DNA from 3 places in the Massilia sp. 05N420 genome. Region 3 is predicted to be linked to each of the others. Evidence: predicted binding sites of a transcription regulator. Region 3 holds the regulator's gene; each other region holds the start of a gene.
The links. Region 3 encodes HrcA, which represses chaperone genes, less so after heat shock. Its sites were predicted from a motif close to TTAGCACTCNNNNNNNNNGAGTGCTAA; they were not measured.

Region 1 (6,171 bases), on a different contig from region 3:
CGGCGCCCTGTACACCCTGCTGTACGGCTGCGCGCGGTTCTTCACCGAATACTTCCGCGTGCCGGACTGGGAAACCCACATCCTCGGCATGCCGATCACCTCGGGCCAGGTGCTGTCGGTGCCGATGATCGTGGCCGGCCTGCTGATGCTGGGCTGGGCCTACTCGGACGGTAACAAGCGCGCCGTGCACGCCTAAGAGGCGCGCTTACAAGGCGCATAGACCTTCTCCTGCACGCGGCCAGGGCGCCGTCCGCTGGACGCGTAGGAGAGAAGCCCGGCCTGCGTTTATCGGTTAAATGGAGCACCGTTCGTCGCCACATGGGAAACTATCGTGGCCTCATGAAGCACGCCATCTCACCCAGAAAGCTGTATGCGATGCAGCGCATGTCGACCGCATTGAGGCGCGCCGCCGCCGCGCGGCCCTTCGGCGCCGCCACGGACCAGGCCTTGCGCTGGGCCGCGGTCTGGGGCATGTGCGCCGGCATCCGCACGCCGCATACCCGGGTGCGCCTGCGCCGCGAAACGCTGATCGGTACGTCGGCCTGATCGGCGTCAGCTGACGCCGGCCATGTCGAGGATCTTCTTCCACTGCCCCGGCGTCACCGGAGAAATCGACAGCCGGCTGCCCTTCTGCAGCAGCACCATGTCCTCCAGTTCCGGCACGCCGCGCAGCGCCGTCAGAGGCAGGTAGCGGCCCTGGCCGGTCGCCTGCACGTCCACCGAGATCCAGCGCGGATTCTCGCGCGTCGCCTTCGGATCGAAGTAATGGCTGCTTGCGTCGAACTGCGAGGCATCCGGATACGGGGTACTGGCAACCCGCGCGATGCCCGCCACGCCCGGCACCGCGCAGCTGGAGTGATAGAACAGGACGCCGTCGCCGACTTCCATCTGGTCGCGCATGAAATTGCGGGCCTGGTAGTTGCGAACCCCGAACCATGCGACCGTCTTGTCCGGCGCATTCAGGACGTCGTCGAAACTGACTTCATCGGGTTCGGATTTCATCAACCAGTAGCGCATGCGTTTCACTCCAAAAGAACGTGGACAATAAAAAAGCGGCTGCGCACATAAAGTGTCGCAACCGCTCCGATTGTAGCCCCGCCTGTGCCGTTTTTGCCGGCATCCCGAACCTGACGGCTCAAGGTGGTCACAGTCAGCTCAATTTCGGGTTCGTCAAACTAGTGACGATCACGCCCACCGAGAATGTTCCGCAACCTATGCGATTGAATGGTTCAAGGAATATATGGCAAATCTCGAACACCGCAGGGTAGCCGCCAGTTTACTACGATGAACCGGCATGTCAAACGAATTTGATCTCAGAACAGGTTTTCCTGCGGCGCCAGGGCCTGATCCAGCACCGAGTTCATCGCTTCCAGTTTCTGCTTGACCTCCAGCATGGACTGATCGCCGAGCGGGCCTTGCGGCGATTTCACGGACAGGAATTCGGCAGCCACCGACAGCGCGGCCATGACGGCGATGCGGTCGGTTCCCTTGACCTTGCCCGAGTCGCGCAGGGCGCACATCTTGCTGTCGAGGTAGTGGACCGCTTCGCGCAGGGTCTGCTGTTCGCCATCCCGGCAAGCCAGGCGGTAGGATTGGCCCATGATGAGCACATCGAGCTGGATCATTGCGCGGCCTCCTCGTCGTCAGGGTTGGCGGGGGCGTCCTCGTCGACGGACACCTCGGCGGGTTCGAGATGGGCGAGCATCGCTTCGACGCGTTGCTGGGCCTGCAGCAGCCGGTTCTTGAAATCGACGTTCTCCGCGCTCAGCAGGGCGTTGGCCTGGCGCAGCAAATAGTTCTCGCTGCGCAGCGATTGGGCCAGCTGGGCGAGGCGGTCGATTTTATCGGACAGTTCTTGGAATTCGGAAATCATCCATAACTATAGGATCGGGATCGATTTTTCGTCAACAGATGCCGTGCCGTGCGCGGGTTTCAAGAAATGAATGGTAGGCTTCTGCGCTTTCCTACCCCGCGCGGGTCGATCCGCTTGCGGAACATCAAAAAAGACTGGCAAATCCCCAACATCACCGCTTGAAATGGGAAATTATCGTCCCTATAATTAGCACTCGTTAGTGAAGAGTGCTAACAACTCTTTGCACCGCAGCCGATACCGGGGCGGTTATCAAACGAACAGTCAATCAACAATCAAAGGAGTTTTGCATGAACCTTCGCCCATTGCACGATCGCGTGATCGTGAAGCGTCTCGACCAGGAAACCAAAACTGCGTCCGGCCTGATCATCCCCGATGCAGCGGCCGAAAAACCGGACCAGGGTGAGATTCTCGCCGTGGGCAACGGCAAAGTGCAAGAAAACGGCAACGTCCGTCCGCTGGAAGTGAAAGTCGGCGACCGCGTGCTGTTCGGCAAGTACTCGGGCCAGACCGTCAAGGTCAACGGCGAGGAACTGCTGGTCATGCGCGAAGAAGACATCATGGCCGTCGTGGCCCAGTAATCAGTCCAAACACTTTCCTGAATACGGAGAATTAATAAAATGGCAGCTAAAGACGTAATTTTCGGCGATGTGGCACGCGCCAAGATGGTCGAGGGTGTGAACATCCTGGCCAACGCAGTCAAAGTCACCCTGGGCCCGAAAGGCCGCAACGTGGTGCTGGACCGTTCGTTCGGCGCCCCGACCGTCACCAAGGACGGCGTCTCGGTCGCGAAAGAGATCGAGCTGAAAGACAAGCTCATGAACATGGGCGCGCAGATGGTCAAGGAAGTCGCTTCGAAGACCAGCGACAACGCCGGTGACGGCACCACCACCGCGACCGTGCTGGCACAAGCCATCGTGCGCGAAGGCATGAAGTTCGTTGCCGCCGGCATGAACCCGATGGACCTGAAGCGCGGCATCGACAAGGCCGTCGCAGCAACCGTCGAAGAACTGAAGAAGATCGCCAAGCCGACCACCACCTCGAAAGAGATCGCCCAGGTCGGCACCATCTCGGCCAACTCGGATTCGTCGGTTGGCGAGCGCATCGCTGAAGCGATGGAAAAAGTCGGCAAGGAAGGCGTCATCACCGTCGAAGACGGCAAGTCGCTGAACGACGAGCTGGACATCGTCGAAGGTATGCAATTCGACCGCGGCTACCTGTCGCCGTACTTCATCAACAACCCGGACAAGCAGGTTGCCGTTCACGAGAACCCGTTCGTCCTGCTGTGCGACAAGAAGATCTCGAACATCCGTGACCTGCTGCCGGTGCTGGAGCAAGTTGCCAAAGCTGGCCGTCCGCTGGTCATCGTCGCCGAAGACATCGAAGGCGAAGCCCTGGCGACCCTGGTGGTCAACAACATCCGTGGCATCCTGAAAACCGTCGCCGTCAAGGCCCCGGGCTTCGGCGACCGCCGCAAGGCCATGCTGGAAGACATCGCCATCCTGACCGGTGGCCAGGTCATCGCCGAAGAAGTCGGCCTGACCCTGGAAAAGGTCACCCTGGCTGAACTGGGCCAGGCAAAGCGCATCGAAGTCGGCAAGGAAAACACCATCATCATCGATGGCGCCGGCGCCGCTGAAGCGATCGAAGCACGCGTCAAGATGGTCCGCGTCCAGATCGAAGAAGCGACCTCGGACTACGACCGCGAAAAACTGCAGGAACGCGTTGCCAAGCTGGCCGGCGGCGTTGCCGTGATACGCGTCGGTGCCGCTACCGAAGTCGAGATGAAAGAGAAGAAAGCACGCGTGGAAGACGCGCTGCACGCCACCCGCGCTGCCGTCGAAGAAGGCATCGTTCCGGGCGGCGGCGTGGCCCTGCTGCGCGCCCGCGCTGCAATCAAGGTGCAAGGTGACAATCCGGACCAGGAAGCCGGCATCAAGATCGTCCTGCGCGCGATGGAAGAGCCGCTGCGAATGATCGTCCAGAACGCCGGTGAAGAGCCGTCGGTGGTCGTGTCGGCCGTGCTGGCCGGTACCGGCAACTACGGCTACAACGCCGCCAACGGCACCTACGGCGACATGGTCGAAATGGGCGTGCTGGACCCGGCCAAGGTCACCCGCTCGGCACTGCAGAACGCAGCCTCGATCGCTGGCCTGATGCTGACCACCGACTGCATGGTCTCCGACATCGCCGAAGACAAGCCGGCCGGTGGCATGGGCGGTATGGGTGGCATGGGTGGCATGGGCGGCATGGACGGCATGATGTAATCAAGCCGGACGGCTCCACAGCCAACCGAGTAGTAAAGTAAGGCCCGCGGGGTTTGCGCCCCGCGGGCTTTTTTCATTCCGGGAGACGAGCGATGCCATCAGTAAAACTGGACGAACTGGAAAACGCGGCCATCCTGGTCGACGACGGCGAAGGCAGTGCGAAGGCGCTGGTGGCGCGCGACACCGGCATGATCCACCTGCTGAACGACGACTACATGGACGAGGAAGCGCCAGTGCCGGGCGACTTCGACGCCGGCGACGCCTACGTGTCCGTCCCCGCCGCCAGCACGCTGGGCCTGGGCCGCGAACTGATGTTCCGCTTCGCCGCCACGCACCTAGCAGGCGACCGCGACCGGGTGCGCGAGCTGTTCGAACGCAGCGACGGCTACGACAGGTTTGCCCGCCTGGTCGAGGAACGTGGCCTGCTCGATTCCTGGTATCGCTTCCGCGAAGAAGAGACCCGGGTTGCGCTGGAAGGGTGGTGCCGGCAGCACGGGCTGCAACTGGAGGGATGAGCCGGCGTGATCTGGTCCCTGCATTACCTGCGAGACTGCGGAGCGGCAGAGCTGTCGCGCGACTATGCTGCTGATTGCGACCTCCTGCTTGTGGAATTGCATCCGCGCCGAGGCCGCCTTTCCGACACTGGATGTGTTCCTGCGATAAGTTGCCCATAAGACTATGCTGGGTGTAGACTGGTCCTTGGTCCACAATGTTTTCACCCATGTCCACACGTCCTGTCCGCCTGATCGGCGCCACCCTCCTCGCCCTGTGCGCCCTTGCCGCCTGCAAGCGCGAAGAAACGCCGCCGCCCAAGCCGGCCGTCGCCGAGGCGCCCGCCGCCCCCACCCGCACGCGCGACCAGGCCGTCGCCGAACTGATGGCGCTGCCTGAGATCAAGACGTGGTCGGAGCAGATCGAGAAGAGCTCGAAAGGCAAGGTGCACGGCGCCGTGATCGAGGACGATCCGGCGCCGCGCGTCATCGAGGGCAAGGCCTATTACCAGCTCAGCTTCGTGGAAAACCGCAAGCAGGACATTCACCGCCGTGCCAGCTTCCTCGTCGCGAAGAATGGCGACGAGATCCTGGTCGAGGATGGGGAAACGGATACCTTGCAGTCGCTGTCGGAATGGCGGCGGAATATCCGGCACGTTGAACTTAAATAAGCTTGGCCCCGCCTGCGCGGTGATTAAGCCACGCGGGCGACGTAATTTGATTGAGATTGATTCAGCACAAACCGCCTGCAGGTTGATGCGCTTATCGTAATCAGCGCCGCTGGCCGCGCGGTGCCGTCGCATGCGAATGTGGCAGTGCCCACTCCTCCCCCGGCCGGCGGCTCCTGAATTGCTTCCTAACTTCCCTTCCACTCCGCCAGGTAATGCTGGGGCGTCCTGCCCAGCAATCGCCTGAACATGCTCGTGAACGCGCTCGGACTGGCATAGCCCAGTGCCCGCGCGATCGCGCCCACGCTTTCCCCGCGCGCCAGCATCTCGAAGGCATGGGCCAGGTGGACCTGCTGCACCCATTGGCGGTAATGCAGGCCCGTTTCCTTCGGGAACAGGCGGATCAAGGTGCGCGCGCTGGCGCCGGCGTCCAAAGCAAGGTCTTCCAGGCGGCGCGGGCTGCCCGGCTGCGCCATGATCTCCGTGCACAAGGCCTGCAGGCGGCGGTCGCGCGGCCAGGGGACGGCGATCGGCACCGTCTCCATCGCCGCCAGTTCGGACAGGATCAGGCGCGCCAGGTCGCCGCCGCGGCCCTCGGGCGGATAGTCGACCGGCTCCTGCGCCAGCGCCAGGATCAGTTCGCGCAGCAGCGGGCTCACTTCCAGCACCTTGCAATCCTCGACCAGGCTGCCGCCCGCCTCGGCATCGATGTACAGGGTGCGCATATTGACGTTGCTGAGCATGGTCAGCTCGTGCAGCACGCCCGGCGCGATCAGGAGGGCGCGGCGCGGCGGGATGATCCAGACGCCCAGTTCCGTGCGCACCCGCATCAGGCCGTCGCTGGCGTACAGCAGCTGCACCCAGGGGTGGCTGTG
Region 2 (6,171 bases), on a different contig from region 3:
GCACACCGTTTCTGGCGCTACGGCGCGATGCGCACCCAGCTGGCCCCGACCAGCGGCGCGATGGGCTATGGCGTGCCGGCCGGCGTCGCGGCGAAGATCGTCGACCCGCAGCGCACCGTGGTCACCTTTGCCGGCGACGGCGAATTCATGATGACCGGCCAGGAACTGGCGACCGCCGTGCAGTACCGCGCCGGCCTGATCCTGATCGTCTTCAACAACAACATGTTCGGCACCATCCGCATGCACCAGGAGCGCGAGTACCCGGGCCGCGTGTCTGGCACTTATCTGGAGAATCCGGACTTCGCGGCGCTGGCCGAGGCCTACGGCGGCCAGGGGGAAGTCGTCTTGAAAACCGCCGACTTCGCGCCGGCTTTACAGCGCGCGGTGGCGTTCACGAACGAGAAGAAGCTGCCGGCGGTGATCGAGCTGCGTTATGACGGCAATCTGATTACGCCGGGGGCGACGCTGGAGACGATTCGGAAGAATGCCGAGGCGGCCAAGAAATAAGGGCCGTTGGCGTTTTAGGGCGCCGAAACGACGTGCTTAGGCTGGCTAAATCCCAGGGTTGTCCAACCCCAACTCCGCCGGCCAGGGCACCGGCGTATCCAGCGCGCTGCGCGGACCCGAAGGATGGGTCAGGAAAGCAGCCACCAGCGCAATGAATACCCAGACGACGATATTGCGCAGCGAGGCTGCGTTACCGCCGGTAACTTCGTCTCCGGAAATAAGCCGCTTGAGGTACCTGGACAGGATCTTCACGATGAGCCCTTGGGGAAGGATTCTTTTATAGACATTCGCAATCTATATGATTCGCCGCCGTTTTTCCAGCAAACGTATTGATATACGAACTGATGAGCGGCATTCTAGCGACAATATAGATGAGGCGTCGCACATCTGGCGTCCGTATTTCGGGTTAGGCGGGCGGCCGGTATGGAAGAGGCTTTGCCGCAACGCTCTGGTAGAATACCGTGATCGTTGACATGCCCGGAATTATCGGGCATATGCATGCAGTTCCCCTCCCCGACTACATCCATGTTTAGTTTCTTCAAAAAGAAAAAGCCTGAAGCCGAGACGCCTGTCCAGGCCGAGTCCACTGCTGCCGAACCGTCCACGGCCGCCGAAGCGCCTGCGGAAGCGCCCGCCCAGCCGGGCTTCCTGCGCCGCCTGTTCGGCGCCAGCGACGACACCTTCGTTCCCGCACCCGAGACCGCGGCCGAGTCCGAGCCGGAAGAGCCTGCCGCGCGCGAGGCCGAGGTTCCCGATCCCGTCGCCACCCAGATTGCCGAGCAGGCCGCCGTCATGTCGAACGGCTACGAAGGCCAGCTCTTCCCCGAGACCGCCGAGCGTCCGGGCAACGAAGCCGAGAAAAAGAAATCCTGGATGGCGCGCCTGAAGGCCGGCCTGTCCAAGACGTCGAGCAACCTGTCCCTGCTGTTCGTCGGCGCGCGCATCGACGAAGACCTGTACGAAGAGCTGGAATCGGCCCTGCTGATGTCGGACGCCGGCATGGACGCCACCCAGTATCTGCTGGACAACCTGCGCCGCAAGGTCAAGGAAGACAAGCTGCTCGACGCCGCCGCCGTCAAGGCCGCGCTGAAGGAGCTGATGGTCGACCTGCTGCGTCCGCTGGAAAAGCCGCTCGAACTCGGCCGCCACGAGCCGCTGGTGATGATGATCGCCGGCGTCAACGGCGCCGGCAAGACCACCACCATCGGCAAGCTGGCCAAGCACATGCAGCGCTTCGAACAGTCGGTGCTGCTGGCCGCCGGCGACACCTTCCGCGCCGCCGCCCGCGAGCAACTGATGGTCTGGGGCCAGCGCAACAACGTCACCGTGATCTCGCAAGCTTCGGGCGACCCGGCCGCGGTCGCCTTCGACGCGGTGCAGTCGGGCCGCGCGCGCGGCGTCGACGTGGTCATGGTCGACACCGCCGGCCGCCTGCCGACCCAGCTGCACCTGATGGAAGAGCTCAAGAAGATCAAGCGCGTGATCGGCAAGGGCATGGAAGACGCTCCGCACGAAGTCCTGCTGGTCATCGACGGCAACACTGGCCAGAACGCGCTGGCCCAGGTGAAGGCCTTCGACGACGCCCTGAACCTGACCGGCCTGGTAATCACCAAGCTGGACGGCACGGCCAAGGGCGGCATCCTGGCCGCCATCGCGCGCACCCGCCCGGTGCCGGTGTACTTCATCGGCGTGGGCGAAAAGCTGGAGGACCTGCAACCCTTCAGCGCCGACGAGTTCGCCGAGGCGCTGCTGGGGTAAGGCCAGATGATCGAATTCCAGTCCGTCTCCAAAAAATATTCCGCCGACGCACTTGCCCTGAACGATGTTTCGTTCAGCATCGGCAAGGGCGAACTGGTCTACCTCGCCGGCCCGTCCGGCGCCGGCAAGTCGACCCTGCTCAAGATGATCGCCGCCGTCGAGCGTCCGACCAGCGGCAGCGTGGTCGTCAACGGCCAGGACATCGGCAAGCTCAAAAAGGCCGGCGTGCCCTTCCTGCGGCGTAACCTGGGCGTGATCTTCCAGCAGCAGCGCCTGCTGAACGACCGCAGCATCCTCGCCAACACGATGCTGCCGCTGATCGTCACCGGCGCATCGACCGCCCAGGCCGAGCAGCGCGCCCGCGCCGCGCTCGACAAGGTCGGCCTGCTCGACCGCGCCAAGGCGATGCCGCTGGAACTGTCCGGCGGCGAGCAGCAGCGCGTGGCGATCGCCCGCGCCATCGTCAACCGTCCGCAGATCATCCTGGCCGACGAGCCAACCGCGAACCTCGACCGCGCCGCGGCCGACCGCGTGATCGACGCCTTGCGCGCCTTCAATGCCGTCGGCGTGACCTGCATGATCTCGACCCACGACGAACAGATCCTGGACACCGCCGCGCGCGTGATCCGCCTCGAACATGGCCAGCTGGTGGGAGGTACGGCATGAACATCTGGTTCCGCCAACACCGCTTCGCCCTCGGCGCCGCTTTTGCCCAGGTGCGCAAGTCGCCGGGCAGCTTCCTGTTCAACGTGCTGGTGGTGTCGCTGGCGCTGACCCTGCCCTTCGCCGGCCTGACCCTGCTCGACAACGTGCGCCCGATGTCGGAACAGCTCTCGGTCGATCCCGAGATCAGCCTGTTCATGAAGACGGACGCCACCCGCGAACAGGCGCAGGCGCTGGCGCCGCAGCTGCAGCGCATCCTGGCCGGCAGCCACGCGAAGATCAGCTTCACGCCGCGCGAGCAGGCGCTGGACAACCTGAAGGCCAAGAGCGGCCTCGCCGACGTCATCGAGACCTTGGGCGACAATCCCCTGCCCGACAGCTACGTGATGAAGCTGCAAGGTTTTACCAGCAGCGCCGACGCTGCCCGCATCGACGGCATCGCCGATCAGCTGCAGGCGCTGCCGGGCGTGGACTCGGTGCAGGTCGACTCGGCCTGGGTGAAGCGCCTGGCCGCCCTGCTGGGCGTGCTGCGCCTGGTGCTGCTGCTGCTGGCGATCACCCTCGGCGTGGTCGTGATCGCGGTGGTGTTCAACACCATCCGCCTGCAGGTACTGACCCAGCGGGACGAGATCGCCGTCTCCAAGCTGCTGGGCGCGACCGACAACTTCATCCACCGCCCCTTCTACTACACGGGCGCCCTGCTCGGCCTGTGCGCCGGCACGGTGGCGCTGGGTGCGGTGGCGCTGGCCCTGCGTCCGCTGAACGCCTCCATCGCCGAGTTCGCCCGCCTGTACGCATCCGAATTCCAGCTCGTGCCCTTGTCGCCGCTGGGTTTGGCAGGCTTGCTTGCCATCAGCGCCGGACTCGGGCTGGTGGGCGCGATGCTGTCGGTGCAGCGGCATCTGGCGCGCCTGAATTAATTATTCTTTCGCTAACTCGGCCGCTGTTCGCCAGAAAAAACCGCGGCCGAGGCGGGGAATACGCCTACAAACGTAAGTGCGCCACTTCACAGACCCCATATCATGTGGGGCCTAACCTGTCTTCTACCAAGTTCAAATCGTAAGAGCGTCACGTTTGACCTCCGTCAACCGTAGCGCTCTCACCTGCTCGACAGTTGAACCAAAGCCACAAAATCAATTCTTTAGAGCAATACTTTAGCAGGACTTAAGGACGTCGTCGGGGATATGGTGGCGGCTAGCACTCACCTCAAGAGAGTGCTAATATTACGTCAGTACTCAACGGAAGTGGCTCAAGAGCACACCGTTCGCATCCCGTAACAAACCGTAAAATTTGCGCCTTCGGGGCGATTTTGCGGTCAAATTGACGATGCAGCACAGATTATTCTACGAGGGAAAATGACTATGTCCGCACAATCCGCATTGGTTCCCGCTGGCACCCGTGCTCTGGGACTGGGTTTCACTGGCAATCTCGGCAACATCGACGCCTATATCTCGGCCGTCAACCGTCTGCCGATGCTGTCCCACGAGGAAGAGGTCTCGCTGGCAAAGAGCTTGCGGGACAAGAATGACCTGGACGCCGCGCAGAAGCTGGTGATGTCGCACCTGCGCCTGGTGGTCTCGATCGCACGCGGCTACCTCGGCTATGGTCTCCCGCACGCCGACCTGATCCAGGAAGGCAATATCGGCCTGATGAAGGCAGTGAAGCGCTTCGACCCGAACCAGGGCGTGCGCCTGGTGTCGTACGCCATGCACTGGATCAAGGCCGAGATGCACGAATACATCCTGAAGAACTGGCGCCTGGTGAAGGTCGCGACGACCAAGGCCCAGCGCAAGCTGTTCTTCAACCTGCGCAGCAACAAAGTGGGCCTGGATGCCATGTCGCCGCAACAGGTGGCCGACATGGCCCAGATGCTGGGTGTCAAGCGCGAAGAAGTGGTCGAGATGGAAACCCGCCTGTCGGGCCGCGACATCGCGCTGGAAGCGCCGACCGACGACGAAGACGACAAGTTCTCGCCGATCGCCTACCTGTCCTCGGACCAGCAGGAGCCGACCAAGGTGCTGGAAGCCAACGACACGGTGCGCCTGCAGTCGGAAGGCCTGGAAACCGCCCTGGGCAAGCTGGACCCGCGTTCGCGCCGCATCGTGGAAGCGCGCTGGCTGGCCAACGACGACGGCTCGGGCGCCACCCTGCACACGCTGGCCGAAGAGTTCGGCGTGTCGGCCGAACGCATCCGCCAGATCGAAACGGCGGCGCTGAAGAAAATGAAAACGGCGCTGGCGGCTTACGTGTAAGCCATCACCGCGGCAAAGAAAAAGGCACCTTCGGGTGCCTTTTCGTTTTGGGCGCCGCGTTAGCGCACACGCCTGCGCATCGCGGCCAGCATTCCCGCACCCAGGCACAACAAACCCAGCGAGGCCGGCTCGGGCACCTGCGCCGGCGGCGGGTCGAACTGGTGGCTGGACACCGTCGCGTGGAGGAAATTCTGGCCGTAGGCTTCGTTGGGATTCGAGAAGCCCATACCGAGGCCGCTGCGGACATAGCCGGGGACCACGCCCACGCCATTCCCGACGATGCCGTTCAGGTAGTCGGTGGCATCGGTCTTCATGGTGCCGGCCACACGATAAGTACCTTTGGTGAGCACCAGGTCGTTCAGTTCAGTCAGGTACCAGATCGCCGTTCCCTGCGCGCTCGGCACGCGGGTGCTGGCATTGTCGACGGTGACGCTGGCCAGCAGCGTGCCCTGCTCGTTCCACAATCCCACCGTGTGGCTGCCGGTGAGGCCGTCGCCTTCGGCATCCATCCAGCCCAGACCGTCGATGATGATGGCGTCGGTGACCGTGAACGCGGTGCCGGACGTGTAATTGGAAGCGCCGTGGCTGGTGGAGTAGGTGGAAGACTTGCTGGCGTCGATCAGCAGGCTTGCCTGGCTGGCGCCGGACAGCAGGGATGCGGCGCAGAACAGGCCGATACTCAGGGTGCGAAGTGTCATGAAACGTCCAATCAAAAGTGATATTTGAAAGACATCATTGAAACAAATCGCACCCCAAAAAGCTTCCCCCCTGGCAAGGGGGATTTCTGCCGTTTCAGCCCAGCTTTTCCTTGAAGAAGGCGACCGTCCTGCCCCATGCCAGCTTGGCCGCCGCCTCGTCGTAGCGCGGCGTGGTGTCGTTGTTGAAGCCGTGCTCGGCGCCGGCGTAGACGAAGTGCTGGTAGTGCACCTTGTTGGCCTGCAGCGCAGCCTCGTAGGCGGGCCAGCCGGCCAGGATGCGCTCGTCCTTGCCG
Region 3 (6,171 bases):
TATAGTTGCGCACGTGACCCATGTGCAGCTTACCGGACGGGTAAGGCAGCATCGAGCAGGCGTAATACTTGCCTTTTGGGAAACGCGGGTCATTTTCGACCGCTTTATAGGCGTCGATCGACTTCCAGTAGGCCTGGGCGGCCTGTTCGACTTCGGCTGGACTATATTTATCTTGCATGATGTTCTGCGGACTAATGGAGGTGAGCAGAACATTATACTGGTTGATTCACCTAGCGGGCTGCGTGGGCCCGTTGCCGTAGGTGCATCGCGGGCTCGGAGAGCCCGCCCTACCGCAGCTCGAGCTCCAGGGCCGGCTTTTCGCCGTAGTCCTCGTAGCGCTCGTTGATGCCGATGATGCAGAAGGCCATTTCCTCCAGCACGTCCTCGGCACGTTCGCGCATGGCGTCGGAATGCAGCACGACGATGTGCAGGGTCTCGTCAGGACCGAGGCGGATGCTGCTCATGCCGTCCTCGTCGCGCAGGTAGCTGAGGCAGTCGACCCAGGAATCCATGGTGTGCGGATAGGAGTCCGGGAAGCCGAAGGCGCGCTGGCTCTCGGCGTGGAAGCTTTCGGTGTCGACGATTGCGGCGCCGTTCAGTTCGACGGTGGCCATAGGGATTCTCCGATTCATCGTCGTTCCCGTGGAGGCGGGAATGACGGTATTTATACGTTCGCGGGATAAAAAACGCCCGCCGTCCCGGCCAGTATGCCAGCAGATCGCTGACAAAGCCGTCCAGTTCGGCGGGCGTGCAGATAACGCGGGCTCAGGTGGTTTTCAGGCCCAGCACATCCTGCATGTCGTACAGACCGGTCGGCTTGTCGGCCAGGAAGCGTGCGGCGCGCAGGGCGCCCTGGGCGTAGCTGACGCGGCTGCTCGATTTGTGGCTGATCTCGATGCGCTCGCCGATGCCGGCGAACAGCACGGTGTGGTCGCCGACGATGTCGCCGCCGCGCACGGTGGCGAAGCCGATGGTCGAGGGGTCGCGTTCGCCGGTCACGCCTTCGCGGCCGTAGACGGCGCACTGTTGCAGGTCGCGGCCGAGGGCGTCGGCGATGACCTCGCCCATCTTCAGCGCGGTGCCGGACGGGGCGTCGACCTTGTGGCGGTGGTGGGCTTCGATGATCTCGATGTCATAGCCCTGCGAGAAGTTCTTCGCCGCCATTTCCAGCAGCTTCAGGGTGACGTTCACGCCGATGCTCATGTTCGGCGCGAACACGATCGCGGTCTTTTCGGCGGCGGCGCGGATCGCGGCCTTGCCGGCTTCATCGAAGCCGGTGGTGCCGATGATCAGCTTGATGCCGTGGGCGGCGCAGTATTCCAGGTGCTCCAGCGTGCCTTCCGGACGGGTGAAGTCGATCAGGTACTGGGCGCCGGCCAGGCCTTGCTCCAGGCTTGATCGGATCGTCACGCCGGTCAGCTGGCCCGAAAAGGCGCCGGCATCCGAACCGATGAAGGGATTGCCTGCGCGATCGAGTGCACCGGCCAGGGTGGCGTCGTCGGCTGCCGCGATGGTCTCGATCAGCATGCGGCCCATGCGGCCGCTGGCGCCGGCGACGGCAATATTCAATTGCGTCATGACTCTTACTCCCCGCCGCGCTTGGCCGCGTCTTCGCGCTTGCGCTTCAGTTCGTCCAGCGATTCCTGTTCGGTCTTGGTCTCGTACTTCGAGATGCCGATCAGGCGCGAGATGTATTCACGCTCGCTCGGCAGGTTGCCGCCGTCGATCTTGGCCAGCAGGTTGTCCTTGAAGTAGACAGTGACGCGGCTGGTGGTCAGCTCGCCGTTGCCGCGCGCGAGGTAGAAGGGATAGTCCCAGCGGTCGGCGTGGAAGGCGTCCGTCAGCAATGGGGTGCCGAGGATGAACTTGACCTGGTCGCGGGTCTGCCCGACCTTCAGCTGGGTCAGCATTTCCTGGGACACGAAGTTACCCTGCTGGATGTCCGGACGATACGGCGAGAACACCCACAGGAATTTCTGCAGCTTGGTGACGGTGGTCGTCTGCGCGCCCGAATTCGCGATTGCCGCGGACTTGTCGGCATCGGCGGCGACCGCGGCCGGGGCGGTGCTCACCGGCGCTGCCGGCTTGGTCTGGTTACGCCAGGATGCGCAGCCGGAGACCGTCAGCGCCGTGACGGCAAGGCCGGCCACGAGCGCGGCCCGGGCGTGGGAACGATGGAAAACGGCATTCATGACGCGCATATCTAACCTTAAAAACGATTGAGCGAGATTCTAGAAACGCTATATCATAAAGCACTACGCCTATCTCGGCCCATCTAAGAGTAACAAAACATGAGCAACAACCCAACCGACCTGAAGGCCAGCGGCCTCAAAGCGACACTGCCGCGGCTCAAAATCCTGGAGATCTTCCAGAACAGCACGGTACGGCACCTGACGGCGGAAGACGTATACAAGACCCTGCTGAACGAGAACATGGACGTCGGCCTGGCGACGGTGTACCGCGTGCTGACCCAGTTCGAACAGGCCGGTCTCCTGAACCGCAATCACTTTGAAACCGGCAAAGCCATCTATGAGCTGAACGCCGGTTCGCACCACGACCACCTGGTCTGCCTCGACTGCGGCCACGTCGAGGAGTTCTACGACGAAGAGATCGAAAGCCGCCAGCAGAAGATCGCCCTCGAGCGCGGCTTCAAGATCGCCGAACACGCCCTCGCCATCTACGGCAACTGCCAGAAGACGGATTGCCCGCACCGGCACCGTTAAGAACCTATCCCAGTAGGCCGGAGTCGCTCCTGCCTACTGGATAGGTTCTAAGCTGCGCGTCTCCTACAGCTTGTCCTGCGCCGCGCGCCGGCTGGCCGCGGCGATGACCTTGTTCACCGCCGCGATCACCAGTTCCGGCTCTTCCTTCTGAATGTTGTGCCCACTTTTCAGGGTCAGCACCTGGGAGCCTTCGCTGAACTGGCGCAGGAAATCCGCGTGCAGGTCGCGCTTCAGGGCGACCGCCTCCACGCTCTGCAGGAAGAATTCCGGCTTGTCGAACTGCTGCACCGAGGTCAGGACGACCACCGGCACGTCCGGCAGCTTGCCGTCCAGCGGCGGCGGCAGCGCCCCCTGGTCGAGGACCGGCTTCAGCGCGTCGTACTCCGCCCTGAACCTGGCCGGCACGAGGGCGTCGAACTGCCGGTCGTCGTCCGCCGCGCGCCTGGCATCGAGCCTGCGCAGGCCCGGATTGAAGCGTTCGTCGGCCGGGTCGACCAGCACCAGGCCGGCCACCTGGCCGGGATGACGCAGCGCGAAGGCGCGCGCCAGCAAGCCGCCGTAGGAATGGCCGACCAGGATGAAGGGCGGCTTCAGCCCCGCCGCGGCCACCAGCTGGTCGAGCTCCCGGCTGCTTTGGAGGATGCTGCGCGGTTCGGGGCGCGGGTCGGAGCTGCCATGGCCGGCGCGCGAATAGCTCATGACGTGCGCCGACTTCGACACCTCCGGCGCCACCTTGCGCCAGGTATCCAGGCCGGTGCCGAAGCCGGATTCGAAGATGACGGTATAGCGTCCGCTGCCCTGCTCCGCCGCCTGCACCTGCCAGGCGCCCACGGCGATGCGCTCCTCCGGCGCGGAGGCGCCGGTGCGTGCGACGGCGCCGCACACCAGCACGATGGCGGCGAGAATAAGGGGACGTCTGAATCGGTTCACGGCAATTCCTTGGCGGATGGCGCGCGCGGCGCAATGAACCGACTATATCCGCCGGGGGTTCCTGCCGAAACTGTAAGAAACCTCAGGAGTGGCTGAGTGCGTTCGAGAGGAGCTTGGCCGTGATATCGACGATCGGGATCACCCGCTCATAGGCCATGCGGGTCGGGCCGATCACGCCGAGGGTGCCGACGATCTTGCCATTCACCTCGTAGGGCGCGGTGACCACGCTCATCTCGTCCATCGGCACCAGCTTGGATTCGCCGCCGATGAAGATCTGCACGCCGCCGGCCTTGCTGGAGACGTCCAGCAGCTGCATCAGGCCGGTCTTCTGCTCGAACATCTCGAACATCTGGCGCAGCGAGCTCATATTCGACGAGAGGTCGGCCACCGACAGCAGGTTGCGCTCGCCCGAAATGATCATGTCGTCGGTTTCCTGCAGGGCTTCGCTGCCCGCATCCACCGCGGACTGCATCAGGCGCGCCATGTCGTCGCTCAGCTTGCGCAATTCTCCGGTCAGGCGCGCACGCACCTGGTCGAAGGACAGGCCGGCGAAATTCTGGTTCAGGTAGTTGGCCGATTGCGTCAGCTCGGAGGGGCTGTAGTCGACGTCGGTCAGCAGCAGGCGGTTCTGGACGTCGCCGCGCGGGTCGACGATCACCAGCAGGATGCGTTTTTCCGACAGGCGCAGGAATTCGATCTGCTGGAACGCCGATTCGCGCCGCGGGCTCTGCACCACGCCGGCGAACTGCGACAGCGAGGACAGCATCTGGGCCGCGTTGGCGATCACCTTCTGCGGCTGGTGCGCGGGCAGGCGCATGCCGGCTTCGACGGCGTTCTCGTCGATCTGCCGCACGGTGAGCAGGGTGTCGACGAAGATGCGGTAGCCGCGCGGCGTCGGGATCCGGCCGGCCGAGGTGTGGGGGCTGGCGACATAGCCCATCTCCTCGAGGTCGGCCATGATGTTGCGGATCGTGGCCGGCGACAGGTCGAGGCCGGAAATCTTCGACAGCGCGCGCGAGCCGACCGGCTGGCCGTCGGCGATATAGCGCTCGACCAGGGCTTTCAGCAGGGTTTGTGCACGGTTATCGAGTTGCATGGTTCACATTATGCCTGTTCGCTCGCCGCGTGTGCAGTCATGCGTGCCGTCAACCACGCTTCAGGCATGGTTGCGCTCGAGCCAGTCCAGCAGTTCGTCGAGATCGCGCACGATCGCGTCCGGCTCGACGCCGTGTTCGATATGCTTGCGGCTGCCGTTGCGGTTCATCCAGACCCCGCGCAGGCCGGCGCGCTGGGCGCCCTGGACGTCGAGCAGCACGTCGTCGCCCACATAGACGGCGTCAAGCGGGGCCACGCCCAGTTCGCGGCAGCCGGCCAGGAAGATCGCCGGATCCGGCTTGGCCACGCCGAACGCGGGCGCCGATACCGACGCCCGGAAATGGTGGGCCAGGCCGATGGTCCGCAGGTCGGCATTGCCGTTCGTGATCGCGCCGAGCAGCACCTTGTTCTTCAGGCGCAGCAATCCCGGCACCACGTCGTCGTAAGGCACCACGGCGTTGCGCGCGGCAAAGAACTCGGCCATCGCCAGCTCCACCTTGGCGGCGTCCTCGCCGGCCTGTTCGAAGGCGGCGAGCAGGCCGGCGCGGCGCAGCTTGCCCAGGTCGAGCTGGAACTCCGGCTTCTGCGCCAGCAGTTCCAGGCGCGCCTGGCGCAGGCTGTCGATGGTGAAGCGCTGGGCCACGCGCGGCGCGTGCTCGCGCAGCCAGGCGAACAGGATCTCTTCGGCTTGCAGGATCACCGGGGCGATCGGCCACAGCGTGTCGTCCAGGTCGAAAAGGAGGGCCTTGGGCCAGGCGCGTGGGGTCGTCGTCATGCTCGGGGGTCGGAGGGAGGGCGGGTCAAGGATAGCGAGGCCGGCCTTGAAAATCAACGGCATGCAGATGTCGTTACACCGTGATACAAAGGCAAATGAGGCTGCGGCTTGGCAAATGCTCTAAAATGTCGGGCAATATTCTACTCAGCGGTGCCGCCGGTCCTGCCGTGCGCCATCCCGTCCAACGGAGATTCTATGAAGAGTTCGATCCTGTATGCCGGCGCTGCGCTGGCATGCGCGCTTGGCCTGTCCGCCTGCGGCGGCGGCAGCGGTGACCTGCCCCTGACCGTAACCATCGCCGGCGGCGTGACCAAGGAAGGCCTGGTACTGGTCAACCAGAGCAACGGCGACGAGATCGCGGTTCCGGCCGGCGCTAGCACCGTCCAGTTCAAGAAATACCTGTCGACCGACGACGAGTTCAACATCTCGTACAAGTCCCTGCCGTCGAACGTCAGCGCTTGCACCTTCAGCAACAACAAGGCGCGCGCCAACTACTATACGGTCTACACCACGGTGCCGACGGTGTTCTGCACGATCAAGACCCATACCCTGTCGGTCACGGTGACCGGCCTGACCGGCACCGGCCTGGAACTCGTCAACGGTTCCAACCGCAAAGTGGTGACGGCGGCCGATGCAAGCCAACCGGTG

Region 1: the regulator HrcA is predicted to act here: its motif matches at 2,060-2,086, upstream of groES (co-chaperone GroES).
Region 2: the regulator HrcA is predicted to act here: its motif matches at 4,123-4,149, upstream of rpoH (RNA polymerase sigma factor RpoH).

Annotation. Positions count from the first base shown of each region.
Region 1 is NZ_JBFTMX010000052.1:23,799-29,969, forward strand. Features, by position in the region: gene lgt (prolipoprotein diacylglyceryl transferase) at 1-196, shown strand, start outside; gene AC1DIX_RS24380 (hypothetical protein) at 340-546, shown strand; gene AC1DIX_RS24385 (EVE domain-containing protein) at 553-1,017, opposite strand; RNA gene ssrS (6S RNA) at 1,089-1,269, opposite strand; gene AC1DIX_RS24395 (cell division protein ZapA) at 1,314-1,625, opposite strand; gene AC1DIX_RS24400 (hypothetical protein) at 1,622-1,873, opposite strand; gene groES (co-chaperone GroES) at 2,161-2,451, shown strand; gene groL (chaperonin GroEL) at 2,491-4,137, shown strand; gene AC1DIX_RS24415 (hypothetical protein) at 4,230-4,652, shown strand; gene AC1DIX_RS24420 (hypothetical protein) at 4,859-5,299, shown strand; gene AC1DIX_RS24425 (AraC family transcriptional regulator) at 5,485-6,171, opposite strand, start outside.
Region 2 is NZ_JBFTMX010000016.1:28,470-34,640, reverse strand. Features, by position in the region: gene AC1DIX_RS12685 (thiamine pyrophosphate-binding protein) at 1-507, shown strand, start outside; gene AC1DIX_RS12680 (hypothetical protein) at 553-759, opposite strand; gene ftsY (signal recognition particle-docking protein FtsY) at 1,033-2,265, shown strand; gene AC1DIX_RS12670 (cell division ATP-binding protein FtsE) at 2,272-2,931, shown strand; gene ftsX (permease-like cell division protein FtsX) at 2,928-3,848, shown strand; gene rpoH (RNA polymerase sigma factor RpoH) at 4,290-5,180, shown strand; gene AC1DIX_RS12655 (DUF4082 domain-containing protein) at 5,240-5,878, opposite strand; gene AC1DIX_RS12650 (dienelactone hydrolase family protein) at 5,973-6,171, opposite strand, start outside.
Region 3 is NZ_JBFTMX010000009.1:50,743-56,913, reverse strand. Features, by position in the region: gene leuS (leucine--tRNA ligase) at 1-178, opposite strand, end outside; gene AC1DIX_RS07565 (barstar family protein) at 288-614, opposite strand; gene dapB (4-hydroxy-tetrahydrodipicolinate reductase) at 766-1,578, opposite strand; gene AC1DIX_RS07555 (outer membrane protein assembly factor BamE) at 1,584-2,201, opposite strand; gene fur (ferric iron uptake transcriptional regulator) at 2,292-2,723, shown strand; gene AC1DIX_RS07545 (alpha/beta fold hydrolase) at 2,787-3,653, opposite strand; gene hrcA (heat-inducible transcriptional repressor HrcA) at 3,736-4,749, opposite strand; gene AC1DIX_RS07535 (HAD family hydrolase) at 4,810-5,523, opposite strand; gene AC1DIX_RS07530 (hypothetical protein) at 5,719-6,171, shown strand, end outside.